One region of the Thioalkalivibrio sp. ALJ4 genome, then DNA from elsewhere that is predicted to be linked to it. Evidence: predicted binding sites of a transcription regulator. Region 1 holds the regulator's gene; each other region holds the start of a gene.
The links. The regulator FliA, encoded in region 1, starts transcription of late flagellar genes. The targets are predictions, from matches to a motif close to GCTAAAGTTNNNNNNNNNNCNGCCGATA.
Positions count from the first base shown of each region.

Region 2: C936_RS0109840 (flagellin) is a predicted target of FliA. The motif match lies at 3,144-3,171, and genes of this name have one in related genera.
Region 3: C936_RS0111915 (methyl-accepting chemotaxis protein) is a predicted target of FliA. The motif match lies at 5,712-5,739, and genes of this name have one in related genera.

Region 1 covers NZ_KB897919.1:309,049-316,481, forward strand. Annotated here, with positions in the region: gene motD (flagellar motor protein MotD) at 1-94, opposite strand, end outside; gene C936_RS0110965 (flagellar motor protein) at 102-845, opposite strand; gene C936_RS0110970 (chemotaxis response regulator protein-glutamate methylesterase) at 846-1,952, opposite strand; gene C936_RS0110975 (chemotaxis protein CheA) at 1,955-4,087, opposite strand; gene C936_RS0110980 (protein phosphatase CheZ) at 4,167-4,943, opposite strand; gene cheY (chemotaxis response regulator CheY) at 5,046-5,426, opposite strand; gene C936_RS0110990 (RNA polymerase sigma factor FliA) at 5,486-6,247, opposite strand; gene C936_RS0110995 (MinD/ParA family protein) at 6,244-7,068, opposite strand; gene flhF (flagellar biosynthesis protein FlhF) at 7,055-7,433, opposite strand, start outside.
Region 2 covers NZ_KB897919.1:69,328-76,760, forward strand. Annotated here, with positions in the region: gene C936_RS0109830 (PAS domain-containing methyl-accepting chemotaxis protein) at 1-918, opposite strand, end outside; gene C936_RS0109835 (hypothetical protein) at 1,160-1,918, shown strand; gene C936_RS0109840 (flagellin) at 1,936-3,063, opposite strand; gene C936_RS0109845 (hypothetical protein) at 3,258-3,935, shown strand; gene C936_RS0109850 (MliC family protein) at 3,877-4,254, opposite strand; gene C936_RS0109855 (hypothetical protein) at 4,385-5,008, shown strand; gene C936_RS0109860 (L-lactate permease) at 5,081-6,616, shown strand; gene C936_RS0109865 (CsbD family protein) at 6,861-7,073, shown strand; gene C936_RS0109870 (Crp/Fnr family transcriptional regulator) at 7,120-7,433, opposite strand, start outside.
Region 3 covers NZ_KB897920.1:95,866-103,298, reverse strand. Annotated here, with positions in the region: gene ppk1 (polyphosphate kinase 1) at 1-1,116, opposite strand, end outside; gene argF (ornithine carbamoyltransferase) at 1,193-2,107, opposite strand; gene C936_RS0111930 (acetylornithine transaminase) at 2,104-3,300, opposite strand; gene C936_RS0111925 (superoxide dismutase) at 3,397-3,978, opposite strand; gene C936_RS0111920 (DASS family sodium-coupled anion symporter) at 4,146-5,675, shown strand; gene C936_RS0111915 (methyl-accepting chemotaxis protein) at 5,807-7,433, shown strand, end outside.

The sequences.
Region 1 (7,433 bases):
CGAAAAACGCCAGCAGCAGCGTGACCAGGTCGCCATAGGGGATGGCCCAGGCCTCGTGATTCTCCGCTTCTTCTGGGCGTTTGCGCCGGGCCATCGCGACCTCACTCGTGGATGAAGCCGCTAAGCTTGCTTTCAATGTTGCGGGGGTTTTCGCCCTCGGCGATGGAGATCAGCCCCTCCATCAGCATCAACTGGTGCTGCGAGCGTTTCTGGATGATTGATTTCAGCTTGTTCGCCACCGGCAGGAACAACAGATTCGCCGACGCAATCCCGTAGATCGTGGCGACAAAGGCCGCGGCAATCCCCGCTCCCAGCTTGCTGGGGTCAGCCAGGTTCTGCATGACCGCCATCAGACCCATCACCGCGCCGACAATGCCAAGCGTCGGGGCGTAGACCCCCATGCTCTCGAATACCTTGGCCCCCTGGGTATCGAAATGCTCGCGGTTGTCCAGATCCGCCTCGAGGATCTGGCGGATGGTCTGCGGCTCGGAGCCATCCACCAGCAACTGCAGCCCCTTGCGCGCGAATTCGTCGGTCTCCTCGTCGGCCAGCGTCTCCAGACCCAGCAGCCCTTCCTTGCGTGCCACGTTGGACCACTCCACGATGCGAGCCAGCATCGCCTCGTTGTCGATCCGCGGCGGCTTGAATGCCCAGGGCAGAATGCGCATCCCGTGAAGAAACACCGCCATGCGCGCCTGCACCAGGGTTGCCCCCAGCGTCCCCAGGACCACGATCACAAACGCGGCCGCGTTCCAGAGTGCGCCCAGACCACTCCCCTTCGCGATACTCCCCCCGAGCACCGCGACGAGCCCCAGGGTGATCCCGATGAGGCTCAGGATATCCATCTAGCAGAACCCCTTGACCAGTGCCGGACCCACATCCGGCAACGGATACACCTGGTCCACGAGCCCGGCCTCTGCGACTGCAGCCGGCATCCCATACACCACCGAGGTGGCCGCGTCCTGTGCCCAGACCTGCGCCCCGGCGGTCTTCAAAGCCCGCGCACCTTCGCGGCCATCTGCGCCCATCCCGGTTAGCACCACGGCGAGCACCTGCCCGCGCAAGGCCTCGACCGCCGAGCTGAACGCGGCATCCACGCTGGGCTTGTAGATCGTGCCCAACGGGCTCTCGGCCACGCGCACCGTTGTCTGGCTGCCGCGCTCCAGCGTGGTTTGCAGACCGCCGGGGGCCAACAGGGCCACCCCAGGGCGCATGACATCGCCATCCTGTGCCTGCTTGACCCGAATTTGGCACATGGCGTCCAGGCGCTCCGCGAAGGCCGGCGTAAAGCTCGCAGGCATGTGCTGAATCAGCAAGATCGGCTGTGGGAAGTTCGCCGGCAGGGCCTTGAGCACTTCCTGCAAGGCCACCGGCCCCCCGGTGGACGTCCCGATCAGCACCGCGCGGACCTGCCGCAGCGGCACGGCGGGCCGACTGACCGGCGGGGCCTGTCGCTGTACCTCGGCCGCCTTGCGGTCGGACTCTTCACGACGCGCAGAAGGGCGGGCCTCGACCGCTGGTCGAACGCTCCCTGGCTGGCTGACCGAACGGGCCCGGCTGCGCGAAAGGCTGCGCACCCGCCGGCGCAGCAGCATGCGCGCGCTGTCCTCGTCGGACGCGATGTCGCTGAAGCGCTTCGGCAGAAAGTCCACCGCCCCTGCCTCAAGCGCATCCAGGGTCGCCTGGGCCCCCTCGGTGGTCAGACTCGAGAACATCAGTACCGGCCGGGGGTTCTCGGCCATGATCCGGCGCACCGCGGTGATGCCGTCCATCACGGGCATCTCGATATCCATGGTCACGACATCCGGGTCCAGTTCCTTGACCTTGCGAATCGCCTCCTCGCCGTTCTCCGCGCTGCCGACGACCTCGATCCCCGCGTCGGCGTCCAGAATTTCACTGATGCGACGGCGGAAAAACCCGGAGTCATCCACCACCAGTACCTTAACCGGCATCCTTAGCCCTCGATTGTTTGCGCAGGCCGCCGGGTGCGGCCCGCCGACGGGATCTTGTGCGTCAACAAACCCACGAGATCGGCGACATCCAGGATCAGCGCAATCCCTCCATCACCCGTGATGGTCGCGCCTGCCAGGCCCTTCACGCCCTGCAGGTTCTGTCCCAGCGGCTTGATCACCACCTCTTCCTGGCCCACCAGATCATCGACGACCAGCCCTACCTTGCGATCCGCGGTATGCACCACGACCACATGCGATTCCGGTTTGGCTTCGGGGATGAATCCCGGCTTCAACCACCGCTTGAGATAGTGAACCGGAAGCGCCTGATTTCTTACGACAATGACCTCCTGGTCATCCACGTAATGGGTCTTGGTCAGATCCAGGTCCAGGATCTCCGAGACAGACGCCAGCGGGATCGCGAATCGCCGCCCGTCGAGGATGACCATCAATGCAGGGAGAATCGCCAGGGTCAGCGGCAGCTTCACCCGCAGCGTGGTCCCGACACCGATCTCGGAATCGATCTCGATGGTGCCGTTAAGCTGCGAGATCTTCGTCTTGACGACGTCCATCCCCACCCCGCGACCGGACACATCCGAGATCTCGGTCTTGGTGGAGAACCCGGCCATGAAGATGACGTTGAAGGCCTCGCGATCGGTCATCCGCTCGGCCATCGCGGGTTCCATCAGACCCTTCTCGACGACCTTGCGCCGCAGGGCCTGCGGATCCATGCCACCCCCATCGTCCTTGATCAGCAAGGCGATGTGATCGCCTTCCTGAGCCGCGCCAAGCACCACCGTCCCCTTGCGCGGTTTGCCGGCCTTCTCGCGCACCTCCGGAGTCTCGATCCCATGATCCACGGCGTTGCGCACCAGATGCACCAGCGGATCGGACAGGGCCTCGACCAGGTTCTTGTCGAGGTCGGTGTCCTCGCCGAAGATCTCCAGCTCGATCTCCTTCCCCAGGCTGCGCGACAGATCGCGGATCACGCGCGGGAAGCGATTGAAGACCTTATTGACCGGTTGCATGCGGGTCTTCATCACCGACGTCTGAAGATCCGACGTGACCAGCGCCAGCGAACTAATGGCCTTGCCCAGCTCGTCGTCCACATGCTGGGTTCGCAACATGCTCAGGCGGTTGCGCACGAGCACCAGCTCCCCGACCAGATTCATAATCTCGTCGAGACGTTCGGTGTTCACACGGACCGAGGCCTCGCCCTGAGGGGCCTGCCGGGCGCCGGCCGCCGCGGCCGCAGGCGAAGACGCCTGTGGCTTGGCTTCGGGAGCCGGCGGTTCCTGTGTCGCGCCAGCGGCTTCGGGCTGCACGCTCGGCTCTTCATGCGGGGACGACTCAGTCACAGCGGGTGCCGGCGCTGCAGTGGCGGGAGGCCCATCACCTCGCGCCTGCAACTCGTCCAGCAGGTTCTCGAACTCATCGTCGGAAATCAGGTCCTCGCCGTCGTCCCCTGGCCCGGCTGCATCCGAATCGGTGCCGGGCAACCCGGCGTCCTCAGTCGACGGGGTAGCGGAGTCCTGGGCCGCCTGCGGCGAACCATCGCCGTGCAGCGAATCCAGCAGGGCCTCGAACTCGTCATCGGTAATCTCGTCATCGGCACCGACCAGCCCCGACTCATCCCCTCCAGCCTTCGCAGTGGCTTCCACCTCGGCGGGGGGTGCCGGTTCCGGCTCCGGTTCGGGGGGCACGTCTGGCGTCGCGATTGCGGCGGGTTCGGAATTGCCGGCCACGTCTTCATTCTTGGCCATCCGCCGCAGGTCTTCGACGAGATCGGCCTCCGCGGGCGTCGGATCGACCCCGGAGCGGAGGTCGCCAAACATCACGTTCAACGTATCGAGGACCCGCAGCATGGTATCCATCAGGTGACCGTCGACCTGACGTTCCCCATTGCGCAGGAGATTAAACACATCCTCTGCGTGATGGCAGACGGTCACCAGCGGATCCAGGCTCAGAAAGCCCGCGCCACCCTTGATCGTGTGAAAGCTGCGAAATACCGCGTTCAACAGATCCCGGTCATCGGGATGCTGTTCCAGGTCGATCAGCTGCTCGTTGAGTCCTTCGAGCAGTTCCCCGGCCTCGATCAGGAAGTCCTGAAGGATTTCGTCGTTGGGGTCGATGGCCATTCGGTCTCTCCGTTCCGGTGAGGCTTGCCGTTGAGGGGTGGGCGCCGGGAAGCCGCCGATTCAGGGATCAGCGGGCTACCTAGAAGCCCAGGCTGGACAACAGATCGTCCACCTCGTCTTGTCCTTGAACGACATCCTGGCCGGAATCTTGAGTCTTCGGCACTGCTGGCCCGTGTCCACGCCGATCGCCCTCACGCCGCTCGGCATCGTCATCCAGCGTCTTCTCCGCAGCCTCGACCGTCTCCATACGCCCACTGGACAGCCGAATCAGCGTGACCAGGTTCTCCTCCAGGTCGGTCACGAGCTGAATCACGCGCCGGATCACCTGCCCGGTAATATCCTGGTAGCTCTGCGCCATCAGAACCTCCGACAGCAAGCGGCGCAGCTCTTCGGTATCGTCGTTGGCCTGAGCAAAAAACTCGTCCAGCTCACGAGCGAACTCCCGGAACTCGTCGACCGAGAGTTGCCGATTGCGAAAACGGGTCCACTTCTCCGTCAGTTGGCCGGCCTGCTGGCTGAACGATTCGGCAATGGGGAGACTCGTCTCGATCGCGGTCAGGGTCTCGTGCGCGGCCTTCTCGGTCATCGTGACCACATAATTGAGACGCTCGCGGGCATCCGGGATCTCGGCCTGGGTCAACTCGACCAGCCGCGAATCCCCCCGGAAGCTTTGCAAGGCCTCGTGCAGGTCGCGCGTAAGTTTTCCGAGCTCGTCGAAGAGTTCGCGGTCGTAGGGGCGCGCCAGATCCTGGATCAACGCGCGCGCGGCCACCTCATCCCCCGCCTCCAGAACCTGCACGAGCTCCCGCGCGCGAGCGATTTGCTGCTCACTGATCGATTGTTCTTGGTCTGTCATCCAAAGCCCCTTGCTCGCTCCCCATCCCGAACGTGATGACCGGGATCGATCCCCCGGCCATCCATTTGTCTGGACCAGGAGACTTCGACACCGAATCCCAAACTAGCCTTGGGATTCAATGCGTTCGAATATTTTGTCGATCTTTTCCTTGAGGGTTTCCGCAGTAAAGGGCTTCACCACGTAGCCGTTCACGCCCGCCTCGGCCGCCTCGACGATCTGATCCCGCTTGGCCTCCGCCGTCACCATCAGCACCGGCATCGTCTTCAGCTTCTCGTCGGCACGCACCGCCCGCAGCAGGTCGATGCCCGGCATATTGGGCATGTTCCAGTCGGTAATCAGAAAATCGAAGTCGCCGTTCTGGAGCATCGGCAATGCCGTGCTGCCGTCATCGGCCTCTTGGGTGTTGTTGAAGCCAAGATCACGCAACAGGTTCTTGATGATCCGTCGCATCGTGGAGAAGTCGTCCACGATGAGAATTTTCATTCCCTTGTCCACAGGTCACTCCGGGATAAATGATTCATATGAGTACTAGAGCTTGGCCTTCAGAATAACTGCAAAGCCTCGCCGTCTTCGAGCCAGGAGCCCAGGCGCGCGCGCAGTCGGATAACGGCCTGACTGCGGATCTGGCTGACGCGCGACTCGGTCACCCCGAGTACCGCGCCAATCTCGCGCAGGTTGAGCTCCTCGATGTAATAAAGCGACAACACCAGACGTTCGCGTTCGGGCAAATCGCCGAGCGCGGCGGCCAGCTCCTCGCGAAACTCCCCGGCCTCGATCGTGCGCGAGGGCGAGGCCTCCTGCCCCTCGATCACCCGGTCCGCATCACCATCGGTGCCGCCCAGATCATCCAGCGCGAACAGATGGGCGCCGGCATGGTCCTGCAGCATCGAGTAGTACTCGTCGATCGGGACCTCGAGTTCCTCGGCCACCTCGACCCCGCGCGCCGCACGTCCCTCCCTGGCCTCGACCGTCTGGATCGCCTCGGCGATCTTGCGGCTGTTGCGGTGCACCGATCTCGGGGTCCAGTCACTGCGGCGTAACTCGTCGATCATCGCGCCACGGATGCGAATCCCGGCGTAGGTCGCAAACGTCGCGCCCTGCCCGCCCTCGAATTGCCGCGCGGCCTCCAGCAGGCCAATCATGCCGGCCTGGATCAGGTCATCGACCTGGACCGAGGAAGGGAGGCGAGCCATCAGATGGTGCGCGATGCGGTGCACCAGCTCGATATGTTCCGCGACGCGCTGCTCGTGGCCGGCTGCGGCCACGTTCTCGTATCCGTGGAGGCGATTACGCGTCGCCATCATGCGCTCTGCAGCATCCGTTCGACGAAAAACCCGACACCACCATCGGCACCACGGGCCACCGGCCAGCGGTCGACCGCACGGGCGAGTTCGGTAAAGGCCTTGGCCGCCGGGCTGCCCGGATATTGCTGCACGACCGGTGCCCGTTTCTGGACGGCCTTGCGCAGATGCTCGTCCATCGGGATGTACCCGGCGAGATCCAGGATGACTTCCGGCAGGTAGTTGTCGCAAACCGTGGTGAGTTTCTGCAACAAGCGCTCGGCGCCCGCGCGGTCCTGGACCATATTCGTGACCAGCCGGAAACGCCGCATGCCATGATCTCGATGCAGCACCTTGATCAAGGCATAGGCATCGGTGATGGACGCCGGCTCGTCGCAGACGACGACCAGGGTCTCCTGGACCGCTCGACAGAAGGTCGTGACGGATTCCTGCAGGCCCGCTGCCGTATCCACCACCAGCACATCCAGCGGCTTGGAATAGGCGCTGAATGCCTGGATCAAACCGTTGTGCTCGAGCTGCGTGAGATTCGCCATCGCCGCGATCCCCGAGGCCGACGGGATGACCTTGATCCCCTCCGGGCCCTCGATCAGCACATCCTGGAGGTCGTCCACCTGTCCGGTCACCAGGTCATGCAGGGTGCGCTCGGGTCGCAGTCCGAGCAGCACATCGGCATTGGCCAGCCCCAGGTCGGCATCAAACAGCATGACCTCGCGGCCCAGCCGCGCGAGCGCCACGGACAGGTTGACCGACACATTGGTCTTGCCGACGCCGCCCTTGCCGGAGGCAACCGCAATGACCTTCAACGGCTGATTAGTGCGTGGCATAGCGTCCTTTCCCCACCGGATGGATCATCTCCAGAACGCCCGCATCCTGAGTACGGCGCGGCGACGGCGCATTGCGGCCGGCATTCGAGAACTCCGCCAGGCTTGCATCGGTCCATCGTTCATCGCGGGAGGATCGACGCGCGGGGCCGCGCTCTTCGCCGAGCGCCCGCCGGGTCAGATCGCCCGTCTCGACCCGGTGGAAGTCTTCGGCAATCCGCTGTCCATCGCTAACAAACGTGAGCCCAAGGTGTTGATCGAGCAATACCGACAACGTCTCCCCCAACTGTTCGGCTTCGTCGAGTTTGGTCAGCACCAGCGCCGATGGCTCCGTCTTCCGGAACGCATCCAGCACCCTTCGCAGCGCC
Region 2 (7,433 bases), 240 kb from region 1:
GGTTTCGGCCACATGCTGGCGGATCTGTTCGGAGTTGGTCGCATTGGCCTCCAGCGAGGCCTCTCCGCGTTGCGCGCCATCCGCGGTTTTCTGGGCCATTTCGCAGGCGATGGCGGAGGCCTCCCGGGTGCGCTCGGCCATGTGCACGCTGGCGGTGATGTCCGTGGCGAACTTGATGACCTTCACGGTATGACCCTGGTCATCGAGAATCGGGTTGTAGGTGGCCTCCAGCCAGATCTCCTCGCCGGAGGACTTGAAACGGCGGAATTTGCCGCTCATGAAGCGCCCGCGGGCGAGGTCTTGCCAGAAATTCGGGTTCTCGCGGTAGAAGGCGTCGTCGCAGAACATCCGGTGGTGCTGGCCCTGAATGTGTTCGAGCGGGTAACCGACGGCCTGCAGGAAGTTGTCGTTGGCCTTGAGGATGGTGCCGTCCGGCGTGAACTCGATGACCGCCTGGGAGCGATCCAGCGCCTCGAATACGGCTGCCTGGTCGTGGAGCGTCTCCATCTTGCCGGTCACATTCGATGCGATCTTGACGACCTTGTACACGTCGCCCTGGGCATCGCGTACCGGAAAGTAGGTGGCTTCCAGCCAGATGGTCTCGCCAGCCCGCGTGACCCTGGGGAAGGTGCCGGCGTGGGACTCGCCCGTAGCCAGCTGCCGCCAGAATTGGCGGTATTCCGTGGAGCGAACGTAGTCCGGGTCGCAGAACATCCGGTGGTGCTGGCCGATCACATCCTCGCGGGGATGACCGACAGTCTCGAGGAAGTGCGAGTTGGCGTCGAGCACCGTACCGTTCGGCGCAAATTCGATATAGGCGACGGCCTCGCGGACGGCCGCGAGTATCGCCGTAGCGTCGTCGCTGGAAACCGCAAGGGGCGCCCCCTGGGTGGGGAACCGGGTGGCATTTGCACACATGGGTACGTCCTGAGCGGTTGATTGATGATGCCCTATTGAACTTCATGTACACACATTGTACAAGAACTATACACAAAGGGTTTTCGAGGGTGCAGAAATGGAAAAGAAGAACAAGACGACATTGCCGGTGTTGCGAGCGAGCGCATGGGTAGTGCCGCTTCTGGTGGTGTCTGTACTGCTGTTGGCGGGTTGTGCCGCTACTTTCCCGGAGCCCGATGAGGGCCGGGCTTTCGCCGACGGAATGACGGCCCAGGAACTGTTCGACCGGACCATGGCCGCGCACGGAGGGGATCTTCGCGAGTACGACGGGGACCTGAACCAGGCTACGGACGGCGAGTGGGGGCGAATGGTTCAGCGTGTGCAGCCGCTGGTGGCGGATGGTGGCTACCGTGGCCAGGGCGAGGAGCGCTACCGCCCGGCGGACGAGTTGTACGCAGTCCATTACACGGGGCCGGAGGGCACCAAGACGGTGATCCGCCAGCGTGACGAGATTCGCGTGTACTACGACGGCGAGCGGAGCGAGGACGAGGACCGGATTCGTGCCACCGCGATGACGACCGATGCCGGCAAGCTGTTCCACTACGGACCGACCTTCGTGAAACACCGCGCGACCTCAATGACGCGGCTGGCGGATCGCCGCGAGGGCGGCGTGGACTACCGTCGCGTGCTGGCGACCATCCAGCCGGGCTTTGGCAAGGCGGACGAGGATCAGGTGGTGATGTGGATCCACCCCGAAACCGATCGGCTCTATCGGGTGCATATCACCCTGACCGGCTTCGAGCCGACCCGGAATGCCCATGTCGATACGACCTTCCTGGAGTACGAGGAGGTCGGCCCGTATACGCTGCCATCGCGTTTCGAAGAACGCGTGCTTGGGCCGATTCGGCTGTTCGTTCACGAATGGTGGGTGACCAGTCGTGACCAGGACCGTGGCTGGACCGATGACGATGTCCGGGGGCCGGAGTTCTCTGGCGCGGCGGCCCGACCCGCAGGGGAGTAGGCGCGCCGGCCCCCTGATTACTGGAGCAGCCGCAGGAAGGTCTGGGGTAGCGCGTTGGCCTGAACGAGCACGGCGAGCCCGGCCTGTTGCAGGATCTGGGCGCGCACCAGGCGGCTGACCTCGGCCGCGTAATCGGCGTCCAGAATGCGGCTGCGGGCCGCCGCCAGGTTGTCGCTGGTGATGCCCAGGTTGGTGATGGTCGACTCGAAGCGGTTCTGGATGGCCCCGAACTGGCTGCGCCGCGCGTTGACCGCATCCAGCGCGGCATCCACACGTGACAGGGCGTCGCTGGCCCCCTGGCGCGAGGTCAGGTCGATATCGTTCAGGCTCCCCCCGGGCTCGGTGGTGGCCGGCAGCCCGAGCGTGGCGAGGGCGGTCTCCCCCGAGATCGTCAGGGTCTCGCGGGCGATCAGGTTGAGCCGGCCGTCGTCGGTCAGGATCGCGCGGCCGGTTGATCCGAGGGCGCGGTCGATCGCGGTCGCCAGTTCCTGGGGGGAGCGATAGGGTCCCGCAGGGATCTCCACCGGGTCGCGCTCGCCCACACGGATGGAGAAATCCTGATCCACCTCCAGCGGATTGCCGGCGAAGGCGGCCTCCAGTTCGCCGGACCAGGCACTGGCAATGTCGCCCACGAAGCGGTTGCGCATGCTGTTGCCGAGGTCGATGGCGAGGGTCTGCCCGGCGTTGGCGCCGATCTGGAAGAACGCGGTGCCCATGGACCCGTCCAGCAGCGAACGGCCGTTAAAGGTTGTCTGGGTCGCGATGCGGTCGTTCTCGGCCAGGAGCTGGCGAACCTCGCGGTCGATGGCGCCGCGGTCCGAGGCCGACAGGGTGGCATTGGCCGCCTGTATCGCCAGCTCGCGGATACGTTGCAGGTTGCCGGTCATGGAGCCCAGGGCGCCCTCGGCGGTCTGGGCCAGCGAGATGCCGTCCTGCGCGTTGCGCATGGCCTGGTTCAGGCCGCGGATCTGGGTTGTGAAGCGTTCGGAGATGGCCAGCCCGGCGGCGTCGTCGCGCGCCGAGTTGATGCGCTGGCCTGAAGACAGGCGCTGGAAGGCCGTCTGCAGGGCGGCCTGCGACTGGCGCAGGTGGCGCTGGGCATTGAGCGACAGGAGGTTGGTGGCAACACTCAACACCTGGGCCATGTTGTCGGGTCTCGCACGCCACAAGGGCGATCCGGCGAAGGGCCGGATTCCGCAGCCGGAATTTCCCGTCTACATTCGCTTAACGGCGGGGTTTGAGGAAACTTTAGGCTTGCAAGGCCACGAAACGATGTACGGCGTGCACATCGGCGCGTGTTTGCTTAGGCTGCGCCGATTGGACTGGATTGGAGAGGGGCATGGCCGATACGCAACCCGAGCGCAGGCAGTCGCTGTTCTGGCGCGCGCTGATCGCGATCCTGCTCGGGGTCGGGCTGGGGATCGTCTGGCTTTATGTCACCGCCCTGCTGGGGCTCGGCGGCGGGATCGACTTTATGCCCGTACCGCTGGCCCGGACCTTCGAGTGGGGTACGCCGCTTTTGCTGGTCGGTGGTGCTGTCGGTTATGTGCTGGGCTGGCGGCGGGTGGCGGCTACGCTGTTCGGGCTGGCGGGGATGCTGTTGCTGGCGGCCCTGGCCTTCGAGGGTGCTCGCGTGATCCTGCAGGACCCCGAGGCGCGCAGCTACGAGCACCAGATGGCACAAACGGCCAGGGAAGGTGCACTGCAGATCGCCGAGTGCGATAACGGCGAGACGTTACTGGTGCGCGAGGACCGGGTGACCTCGGAGGGGATCGCGGTACTGCAGATCCAGCGCATCCATGCCGATGGGCGCCTGGATCCGGAGCTTCTGGCGACCACGGGCGTGGGTTACACGCCGAGCATTGGCGAGGGCATGCGACCGTATCTGGAAGGCTCGGTCGAATGCGGTCTGGAAGGCTTTTCCAGTGCTGGCGAGGCGCTTGGCCGGCTGGAGGCGTTTATTCAGGAACACCCGCCGCGGCACTCCAGTGCCGTGGCGCCGGTGGAGCCGGAGTAGCTGCATCGGCATTGGGCTGGCGAATGCGGCAGGTCCAGTAGATGCCGTGGAATTCGAGCATGGCGGCTTCGCCCTTGGTCCAGAAGACGATCTGCTCGCCGGGGTTGGCGTAGCGTGCCCCGGAGGCGACCTCGGTCGCCTGTAATACGGCCTTGGAACGGCCAAAGCGCAGCTTGGCCTCATTGTCGCTGAAGCTCGCCATCAGGTTCGGGCCACGATCGCAGCTGTAGGGCACATCGCGTGCCTGTTCGGCGGTCGGGGGCAGGGTGCCGCAGGCGGCGAGTACCAGCGTGGCGCTGATGGCAATCCAGGTTCTCACGCGCCGGTTCTCCCGCGGGTCGAATGGACTTTTCATCATACGCGTAACGGGCTGTCGCACGTGAAGGAACACTGTGACTCCGGGTTCGAACCGTTATAGTGAGAGCCCGGCCCCGTCAGGCGATTACGCTTTGTTTCCTCGCTGGTTTCTGGTTGCCTACCTGCTGTTTGTCTGCGTCCTGGTACCGGTCTATGCGGTCCAGTATGGCTGGCTCAATTTCCTCTGGCTGTCCAATCTCGCGCTGATCGCCGGGTGCGCGGCGGCGTGGCTGGAGAGCCGGCGCCTGGCGAGCATGCTGGCGGTGGGCGTGGTCCTGCTCGAGATGGGGTGGGTGATCGATTTCTTGCTGGGGCTTGTGCTGCTGGGGAACCCGCCCTTCGGCTTTGTCGCCTACATGTTCGATCCGGAGGTTCCGCTCTACCTGCGGCTGTTCTCCCTGTACCACCTGCCGCTTCCGTTGGTGCTGTTGTGGATGGTCTGGCGCCTGGGATACGACCCGGTGGCGGGGCGTTTGTGGATCCTGGTGGGCTGGGCCGTCTTGCTGGTGTCGTACCTGCTGTCGACGCCCGAGGCGAACGTCAACTGGGTGCTGGGCCCCTGGGCGCGGCCGCAGGATCTGGTGCATCCCTATGTGTGGCTGGCGGTCTTGATGGCCGGCTGCGCCCTGGTCTGGTGGTTGAGCCATCGCATGCTTTGGTGGGGCATGGGTCGCTTTGGGCGTGTTCATCCGGATCAGGAGGATACGCGCGATTGATCTGACGCAGTGGGCCTCTGCGCGGGACAGGCGATACTCTCCCGATAACGTTTTCTCGAGGATGTCGCACGCATGACGCTTTTCTGGGTGGCCCTGGTGCCGTTTGTGGTGCTGTTTGTCTGGCTGGTCCCGTTGCGCAGGCCGGCCTACGAGGCCGCGCCACTGGCCTATCTGGCGACACTGGTTATTGCCCTGTGGGTCTGGCAGATGCCGGGGGCCGTGCTGGGCGCGAGCCTGCTGGATGCGGGCGTGGTGTTTGTCGAGGTCATGCTGATTGTGGCCGTCGCGCTGCTGGTGCTGAACGTGATGATCGCAACCGGCCACATGGATGCGATCCAGTCGGTGATCGCCAGCGTGTCGCGCGATCCGCGCGTTCTGGCGATGTTGCTGGGGTGGGGCCTGGTCGGATTCGTGGAGGGTATCGCCGGATTCGGGACCCCGGCCGTGCTGGCGGCACCACTGCTCGTCTATTTCGGCATGAAGCCGCTGAAGGCCGTGGCGATCGCGCTGATCGGCAACAGTACCGCGGTGCCGTTTGGCGCGGCGGGTACGCCGGTGGTGATCGGCTTCGCGGGGCTGGGACTGGACGATGCGGTGGTGCAGGAGGCGGTGGTGCGCACGGCGTTCATCCTCGCGCTGCTGGCCGTGTTCATCACCATTTTCATGACCTGGGTTGCCACGCTGGGGGACGAGAAGGGGCGTTTTCGCGAGTTTGTGCCATTCGCGGTGCTCTCCGCGCTCGCGTTCGGTATTCCGTACGCCCTGGTCGCCTGGCTGATCGGGCCGGAGTTGCCCTCGATTGTCGGTGGCGTCGTCGCGATGGTCGTCATCTCACTGGCCGCGCACAAAGGTTTTCTGCTGCCATCGAGCCCGCAACACACCGAGACCGAACCCGCCCCGATCAAGCGGGTACTCGTGGCGTTTGTGCCGTTCGCCGTGATGTCGGTGGCCTTGATTGCCTCGCGCACGGTGATGCCGCTGCGCGAGGCCCTGCAATCGGTGCGCTGGTCCCTGGGCGAGTTTCAGGGGGTGGAACTGGGGCAGAGCCTGGCCCCGCTGTACACGCCGTATTTCTACTTTGCCCTGGCGCTGCTGACTGCACTGATCCTTTTTCGCGTGGGGCGCGCCACGCTGGGCGAGGCCGTGGTGGCTACTGGACGCAAGCTGCGGGTAGCCGCGATCGTGCTGATCTTCATCATCGCGCTCACCCAGATCCTGCTGATGTCCGAGCTCAACGCGGCGGGGCTCCCCTCGATGCCGCAGGTACTGGGGCAGGGCCTGGCCGGGTGGTTGGGGGGCACGTTCGTGCTGTTCAGCGGATTTCTGGGGGCGCTGGGGTCGTTCATGACCGGAAGTGCCACGGTCTCCAATCTGCTCTTTGCCCGCCTGCAGGCCGACACCGCGGAAGCAGTGGCATTGTCGCTGCCGTCGATTCTCGCCTTGCAGCTGATCGGCTCAGGCGTGGGCAACATGATCTCGTTGCACAACATCGCAATGGCGGCCGCGGCCTGCGGCCTCCAGGCGCGCGAAGGGCAGGTGGTACGGGAGACGATTGTTCCCGTGGTGGTGGTCTGTCTCGGGGCCGGCTTGCTGGCGCTCGTCTGGTGAAGCTCCGGCCCCCTGGGAAACCGAGAAAGCTCAGGGTCACCAGCACGATTACGACAAAGCCGACGAGCCAGATGATGTGGGTCATCATGAGTAGATGGCCTGACTGGCTGGGTGGGCACACCAGTGAGTCACACGCGGGGGTGGAACGTCTGTGCGTCGCCGAACAGACGCCAGCCAGGTGGTCTGCTTACGCTCGGGTGTTGATTGGCAATGTCGCCGATCAGCGACTGGAGGAGGACGGGGAATGAACTGGGACATCGTTAAAGGAAACTGGAAGCAGTTCAAGGGGAAGGTCAAGGCGCGCTGGGGGAAGCTGACGGACGACGAACTCGACGCCGTGGCTGGCAAGCGGGAAGAGTTGGCAGGCCGCATTCAGGAACGCTATGGCGTGACGAAGGACGAAGCGGAGCAGCAGCTGGCAGAGTTCGAGAAGAAGATCGACCGGGACGAACACTGAGCGAAGCGGCCCGCTGGCGACGCCCCGGGACTGATGCGTTCCGGGACTAGTACTGTGGCGTCGTCGGTTCATCGAGGAGGCGGGCGTATTCTCGAGATACGACCCCGTAGCACTCGCAGCTGTGCTGCTCGAGCCCCGGACGGTCGAGAATGACCAGGCGACCTCGGTGGTAGGTGATCAAGCCCGACTTTTGTAACCGCCCGGCGGCCTCGGTGACGCCTTCTCGGCGAACCCCCAGCATGCTCGCGATGAGTTCATGGGTCATTTTGAGTTCGCGATGTGGTGAGCGATCGTCGCTCAGCAACAGCCAGCGGCAGAGCTGCTGCTCCACCGAGTGGTGTCGATTGCAGGCGGAGGTCT
Region 3 (7,433 bases), on a different contig from region 1:
CAGGACGCGCGGGTCGCTGGCGGCCTGGCGCAGGAAATCCACCACCGGCATGAACGACTGGTAGGGGTGGTGCAGCAGCAGGTCCTGCTGGCGGATGGCCGCGAAGATGCTTTCACCGCTGGCATCCGTGCGCGGCAGGGCGGGGATGAACGGGGGAAACTTGAGGTCGGGTCGGTCGACCAGGTCGTACACGGCCATCATCCGGTTCAGGTTGACCAGACCGGTGACCTGGTAGAGGTCGTCTGCCTCCAGATGAAATTCCTGCAGCAGGAACTGCGCGACTTCTTCCGGGCAGTTGTCCGCGACCTCCAGGCGAACGCCCGCGCCGTAGTTGCGCTGGGGTAGTTCGCCTTCCAGCGCGTTCAGCAGGTCGTCGATCTCCTCTTCCTGAACGAACAGATCAGAGTTGCGGGTCAGCCGGAACTGGTAGCAGCCGGTGACCTTCATGCCCTTGAACAGCTCGCCGACATGGGCGTGCAGGATGGACGACAGCAGCACGAAATCGGAATCGCCGCTGGCCACCTCGCGCGGGAGTTTCACCAGACGCGGGAGGGAGCGTGGTGCCTGGACCACCGCGCGCCCGGATTCCCGCCCGAATGCGTCCTTGCCCTTGAGCGTGACGATGAAGTTCAGGCTTTTGTTCAGGATGCGCGGAAACGGGTGCGCGGGGTCGAGCCCGATCGGGCTGAGGACGGGCTGCAGCTGCTCGTGAAAAAACTGGCGTACCCAGGCCTTCTGCTGCTCGCTCCAGTGCGAGCGCCGCACGAAATGGATGCCTTCCTCGGCCAGCGCCGGGATCAGTTCGTCGTTGAGCGCGCGATACTGATTGTCGACCAGGGCGTGCGCCCGGGGCGCGATCAGGCGCAGCTGTTCCGCCGCGGACAGGCCGTCCGGCCCCGGCGCCTGGACGTTCAGGTCGAGCTGCTGGCGCAGCGAGCCCACGCGGACCTCGAAGAACTCGTCGAGGTTGGTGGACGAGATGCTCAGGTAGCGCAACCGCTCCAGCAGGGGAAAGCCCGGGTCGCGTGCCAGTTCCAGCACGCGCCGGTTGAATTCCAGCAGTGACAGCTCGCGGTTGAGGAAGAGCTCGGTATCGGTCACGTCGGCATCCGGCATGCACGACTCGGGGCAAGGGTGGGGCCCCGAGTGTAGGTGTGCATTATGTCAGTTTCGTGACAGGTCCTGTTCTGGATCAGCTGCCGCGGGTCAGCAGGAACTCCATCAGGGCCTTCTGCGCGTGCAGCCGGTTTTCCGCCTCGTCCCAGACCACGCTTTGTGGGCCTTCGAGGACCTCGGTGGAGACCTCTTCCTCGCGGTGCGCGGGCAGGCAGTGCATGAACAGGGCGTCGTCGTTGGCCAGACGCATCAGGTCGGCGTCCACGAAGAACCCGGCAAAGGCCCGGCGGCGGGCGCTCTTTTCCTGCTCCTGCCCCATGCTGGCCCAGACGTCGGTGACGACGAGGTCGGCACCCTCGGCCGCCGCGCGCGCATCGCGGGTCAGTTCGAAATGGTCGCGCGTGGCATCCACGACGTCCTCTTCCGGGTCGTAGCCCTCGGGACAGGCCGCCACCAGATGGAAGTCCAGCAGGTGCGCGGCATACATGTAGCTGTGGCACATGTTGTTGCCGTCGCCAATCCAGGCCACGCGCTTGCCCCGGATGTCGCCCCGGTGTTCGAGATAGGTCTGCAGGTCAGCCAGCAGCTGCGCGGGGTGCTCCCGGTCGGTCAGGCCATTGATCACGGGGACCGAGGAGTGCTGGGCGAACAGTTCGATCTTCTCGTGTTCGTAGGTGCGGATCATCACGCAGTCCACCATGCGCGAGAGCACACGGGCCGTGTCCTCGATCGGCTCGCCGCGGCCCAGCTGGGTGTCGCGCGGGGACAGGAACAGGGCGTTGCCGCCCAGTTGCTGCATGCCGACCTCGAACGAGACACGCGTGCGGGTCGAGGACTTCTCGAAGATCATCCCCAGCGTCTTGCCGCGCAGGATGTCGTCGTGGTGCTCGCCCGCGTGAGTCTGGCGCTTCAGTTCGACGGCACGTTCGAGCAGGGCGCGTGTCTCGTCTGCGGACAGGTCGTGGAACGACAGGTAATGGCGGGGCTTCATGCCTGGGCCTCCCGGGAATCTTCGGATACGAGCAGGGTGTCGACCAGATCGGCCACGGTGCTGGCGATCTGGTCGACCTGGGCGTCGTCCACGATCAGTGGTGGCAGTAGCCGGATCACCCGCTGCGCGGTCACGTTGAGGATTAGCCCTGCGTCGAGGGCGGCCTGAACCAGTGTTCCGGCCGGGCGATCCAGCTCGATGCCGATCATCAGCCCGCGTCCGCGCACGGCGACCACCCCCGGTTTGTCCTCGAGCCGGTCAGCCAGGCGGCGGCGGAGGATCTCGCCCTGTCGCCCCGCTTCCTCGCACAGGCCCTCGTCCTGCATCACATCGAGCACGGCCAGGGCCGCCCGGCAGACCAGCGGATTGCCGCCGAAGGTGGTGCCGTGGGTGCCCGGGGTGAACAGGCCAGACGCACGGCCGGCCACCAGGTTCGCCCCGATCGGGATGCCGTTGCCCAGGCCCTTCGCGAGCGACACCACGTCGGGCGTGATGCCCTCGTGCTGGAAGGCAAACCAGTGTCCGGTGCGGCCGATCCCGGCCTGGATCTCGTCCAGCATCAGCAGCCAGTCGTGCTGGTCGGCCAGTTCGCGCAGGCGCCTGAGGTATCCGGGCGGGGGTACGTGGATGCCGCCCTCGCCGGTGATGGGTTCGACCAGGATGGCGACCACGTCCGGATCGTTGCCCAGGGCCGCGACGGCCTCGGCATCGCCGTGGGGGAGGTGCACGAAGCCCTCGACCAGGGGTTCGAATCCGGCATGGATCTTTTCGTTGCCGGTGGCCGACAGCGTCGCGAGCGTGCGCCCGTGGAAGCTGCCGTGCATCACGATGACCTTCGGCTTCGCGATGCCGCGGCGGCGGGCATGCAGCCGGGCCAGCTTGATGGCCGCTTCGTTGGCCTCGGCGCCAGAGTTGCAGAAAAAGGCCTGCTCCATCTGTGCCAGCGCGCACAGGCGTCGCGCGAGCTGTTCCTGCAAGGGGATGCGGAACAGGTTCGATGTATGTACCAGCGTCTGAGCCTGATCGCAGATCGCATGCGCCACTTTCGGGTGGGCGTGTCCAAGGCCGCAGACCGCGATGCCGGACAGGGCATCGAGGTAGCGTTTGCCCTCGGTATCCCAGAGCCAGGCGCCTTCCCCCCGTTCGAAGGCAACCGGCAGCCGGCTGTAGGTATTCTGCAGGACATCACTCATTAGCAAAGCTCTCCCAAATGAAGAAGCCGGCGAGCGAGCCGCCGGCTTCTGCCCAGGGTGCCGCACTGGGGCGGCCCCCAATCGCGTTATCGCGACTTATTTCATCTGCTGGGCGACAAAATCCCAGTTCACCACGCTCCAGAAGTTCTCCAGATACTTCGGGCGCGCGTTGCGGTAGTCGATGTAGTAGGCATGTTCCCAGACATCGCAGGTCAGCAGCGGGGTCTTGCCATCACGCATCGGATTGGCCGCGTTGGAGGTGTTCACGATCTCCACCGAGCCGTCGCTATTCTGCACCAGCCAGGTCCAGCCGGAGCCGAAATTGGCGACCGCGGCCTCGTTGAACTTCTCCTTGAAGCCATCAAACGAGCCAAAGGCGCTGTTGATCGCGTCGGCCACCTTGCCGGACGGCTCGCCGCCGGCGTCCGGGCCCATGCAGTTGAAGTAGAAGGTGTGGTTCCAGACCTGGGCGCCGTTGTTGAAGATGCCGCCGGCCGGGGCCTTCTTGATGATGTCCTCCAGCGAGGCATTCTCGAACTCGGAGCCGGGCAGCAGGCCATTCAGCTTGGTCACGTAGGTCGCGTGGTGCTTGTCGTGATGGTATTCCAGCGTCTCGGCGGAGATGTGCGGCTCCAGCGCGTTCTTGGCATAGGGCAGATCGGGCAGTTCGTAGGCCATGAAAGACTCCTTGTAAGAAAACATGCGAGACTGCGGCTGGCCGACCATTGGTGGCCGCGCCAGTAAACTCGTCAACGATAGTCACGTTGCTCGGGTGATGCAATTTCCGATGATGCGGCTTGGTTATCGTTCAGCCAACGTTTGCGGAAGTGTGAAGGAGCCACGGCATGTCCGCGCACGATGCCGATCGACAATCGGACGGCGCCCCCTCGTCGGTGGGTGCGAACCCCTCGCGCAGTGCTTACGCCTGGCGCGGGCGCATCGGGCTTTTCCTGGGCCCGCTCCTGATGCTTGCGTTCCTGGTTTTTCCAGCGCCAGAAGGCGTTGCACGCGAGGCATGGTGGGTGCTCGGGTTGACCCTTTTTATGGCGACCTGGTGGATTACCGAGGCCTTGCCACTACCCGTAACGGCGTTGCTGCCGATTGCCCTTTTGCCGCTGCTCGGCGTGATGCCGATGGACGCGGCCACCGCGCCATACGCCAATCCCATCATCTTTCTGTTCATGGGCGGTTTTGCGATCGCGCTGGCGGTACAGCGCTGGGGACTCCACCAGCGGATTGCGCTCGCGATCGTCAGCCGGGCGGGGGATCGCCTGCATCGCCTGGTCGGGGCCTTCATGCTGGCCACGGCGGGGCTGTCGATGTGGGTCAGCAACACAGCCACTGCTGCGCTGATGTTGCCGATCGCCCTGTCCGTTCTGGCGCTGATGGATCGTGATACGCACATCGCGGGTAACGGCCCCGGCGCCGATTCCCGCCGCCCCGCACTGGCGCTCCTGCTGGGGATCGCCTTTGCCGCCAATATCGGGGGCATGGCGACGATCATCGGCTCTCCGCCGAACGCGCTGACCGCCGCCTATCTGGGCGACCGGCATGGCATCGAGATCGGTTTTGTGCAGTGGATGATGCTGGGCCTGCCCCTGGCCACCGCGTTGCTGCTGCTGGCCTGGTGGTTGCTGACGCGCTGGGTCTTCCCGGTTCATCGAGTACGCCTGCAGGGGTTGCAGGCGATGATGGACCAGCAGCGCGCCGAGGTCGGGGTCTGGTCTCGGGCCGAATACCGGGTCGCCGGCGTCTTCCTGCTGGTAGCGCTGGCGTGGCTGTCGCGCCCCTTTCTGGAAGGTCTCCTGCCGATTCATCTGACGGATGCCGGGATTGCCGTCCTGGGGGCCGGGCTGCTGTTCCTGCTGCCCTCGGGCGCAGCAGACCAGCGCCGGCTGCTGGCCTGGGACAATACGCGCGAGCTCCCCTGGGGGGTGCTGCTGCTGGTCGGCGGTGGTCTCAGCCTGGGTTCGGCCATCGAGGCGAGCGGCCTGGCGGAGCTGGCCGCCGAGGGCCTGGGCGCCGCCCAGGCATGGCCGCTGCTGCTGATCATTGCCGGGGCCGTGGTGGTGACCATGTTGCTATCGCATGTGACCAGCAACACAGCCACCGCTGCCACGCTGCTGCCGCTGGTGGCTGCGCTGGCGATGCGCATGGATATTCCCGTCGTGCTCCTCGCGATCCCCGTGGCCTTTGCCGCCTCCGTGGCCTTCATGTTGCCGGTCGCGACCCCGCCCAACGCGATCGTGTTCGCCAGCAACCGGCTGCGAGTGATCGACATGATCCGTGGCGGGGCGCTGCTCTCCCTGGTGGCAATTGCCATGATTACGCTTGCGGTCTACGCCCTGGCGGAGGCCATCCTGATGCAGGGCTAGGCCTGTCTCCCGGCCTTTCCGGCTTCCTGTGATCTCCCTCAAGTTTTATGCTTCGCCGCCGCTATCGACGGTGAACTGCCGCAGCAAGGATGCCGCTGGCCCGCAAAGCCTTATTGGGGAGAGTCTTCAACATGTTCGATAACATCCGAATCGGGGTCCGGCTGATGGTCGGGATTATCACGGTGGTGCTGCTGGCCGTGATCCTGACACTCGTAGTCGTGATGAACAGCCTGGGCACCATGGCCGATCGTGCCGAACAGCGCGAGCTGAGCGATCTGGCCGCGCAGCTCGTCGGCCGCCTGGATCAGGAGGCCGCACGCGCGACCGCGATGGCAGAGACCGTGGCGAAGATCCCCGACGTGCAAGAGGCGATGGCGACGGGCGATCGCGAGCGTCTGGCCGAGATGACCGTTCCGAGTTTCGCCTCCCTGAGCGAGCAGTACGGCGTGCATCAGTACCAGTTCCATACACCGCCGGCGACTTCGTTCCTGCGCGTTCACTCGCCCGACAACTATGGCGACGACCTGTCCGACTTCCGCCAGACGGTGGTCGACACCAACGACAAGCGTACCCCGATCTCGGGGCTGGAAGAGGGCGTGGCCGGTCTCGGGATTCGCGGGGTGGTGCCGATCGAGCACAACGGCGGCCACGTCGGCTCTGTGGAATTCGGCCTGTCGTTTGGTGACAGCTTCTTTGAAGAGTTCACCCAAGAAACGGATTCGCCGGTTGCCCTCTACCTGCGTGATGGTCGGTCGTTCAACCGCTTTGGCGGTACGATCAGTGGCGAGTCCACCTTCAGCGATGCCGAGATGCGCGAGGTCATGGAGGGCGAGGAACTGGTGCGCAACGTGACCTATGAAGGCACCCCGATGGCCGTGGTCGCGCGTCCCGTTACGGATTTCTCCGGTGACGTGGTCGGCGTGCTTGAGGTCATGGTGGACCGCAGCGCGTATGTCGCGATGACGCGCAACGCGACCGGCACGGTGGTTGCGGTTGGCGTGGTTGCCGTGGCGCTTGGTGCCCTCCTGGCCTGGCTCCTGACCCGAAGCATCGTTCGTCCCCTGAATCGCACGGTGGCCCGGCTGAACGATATCGCGGGAGGCGAGGGCGATCTGACCCGTTCGCTGGAGGTCTCTGGCAAGAACGAACTCGGAGAGCTGGCGGAGGCGTTCAACAACTTCGTCAAGAAGATCCGTGGCCTCGTATCCACGGTCGCGGCCGGGGGCGATCAGGTTGCCGCAGCAGCGAACGAGCTGTCCGCGACGAGCGAAGAGACCAACGAGCAGGTGCGGCGACAGAAGTCGGAGATCGATCAGGTTGCCACAGCCATGAACGAGATGACGGCTACGGTGCAGGAGGTGGCCCGCAACGCGGCGGATGCCGCCGCCGCGGCACAGAACACCGACCAGGACGCCAACGAGGGTCAGCAGGTGGTGCAGCGTACCGTGGCTGCGATCAACGCGTTGTCGCAGCAGGTGGATGGCGCCGCCGAGGTGGTCAGCCGCCTGTCGCAGGATGCCGAGGAGATCAACAAGGTCCTGGAAGTCATCGGCGATATCGCCGATCAGACCAACCTGCTGGCGCTGAATGCGGCGATCGAGGCGGCGCGTGCGGGCGAACAGGGCCGCGGTTTCGCGGTGGTTGCCGACGAGGTGCGTACCCTGGCCAGCCGCACGCAGGACTCGACCCACGAGATCCAGCAGATGATCGAGCGGGTGCAAAGCGGTACCCGCGAGGCGGTGCAGGCGATGGAAGATG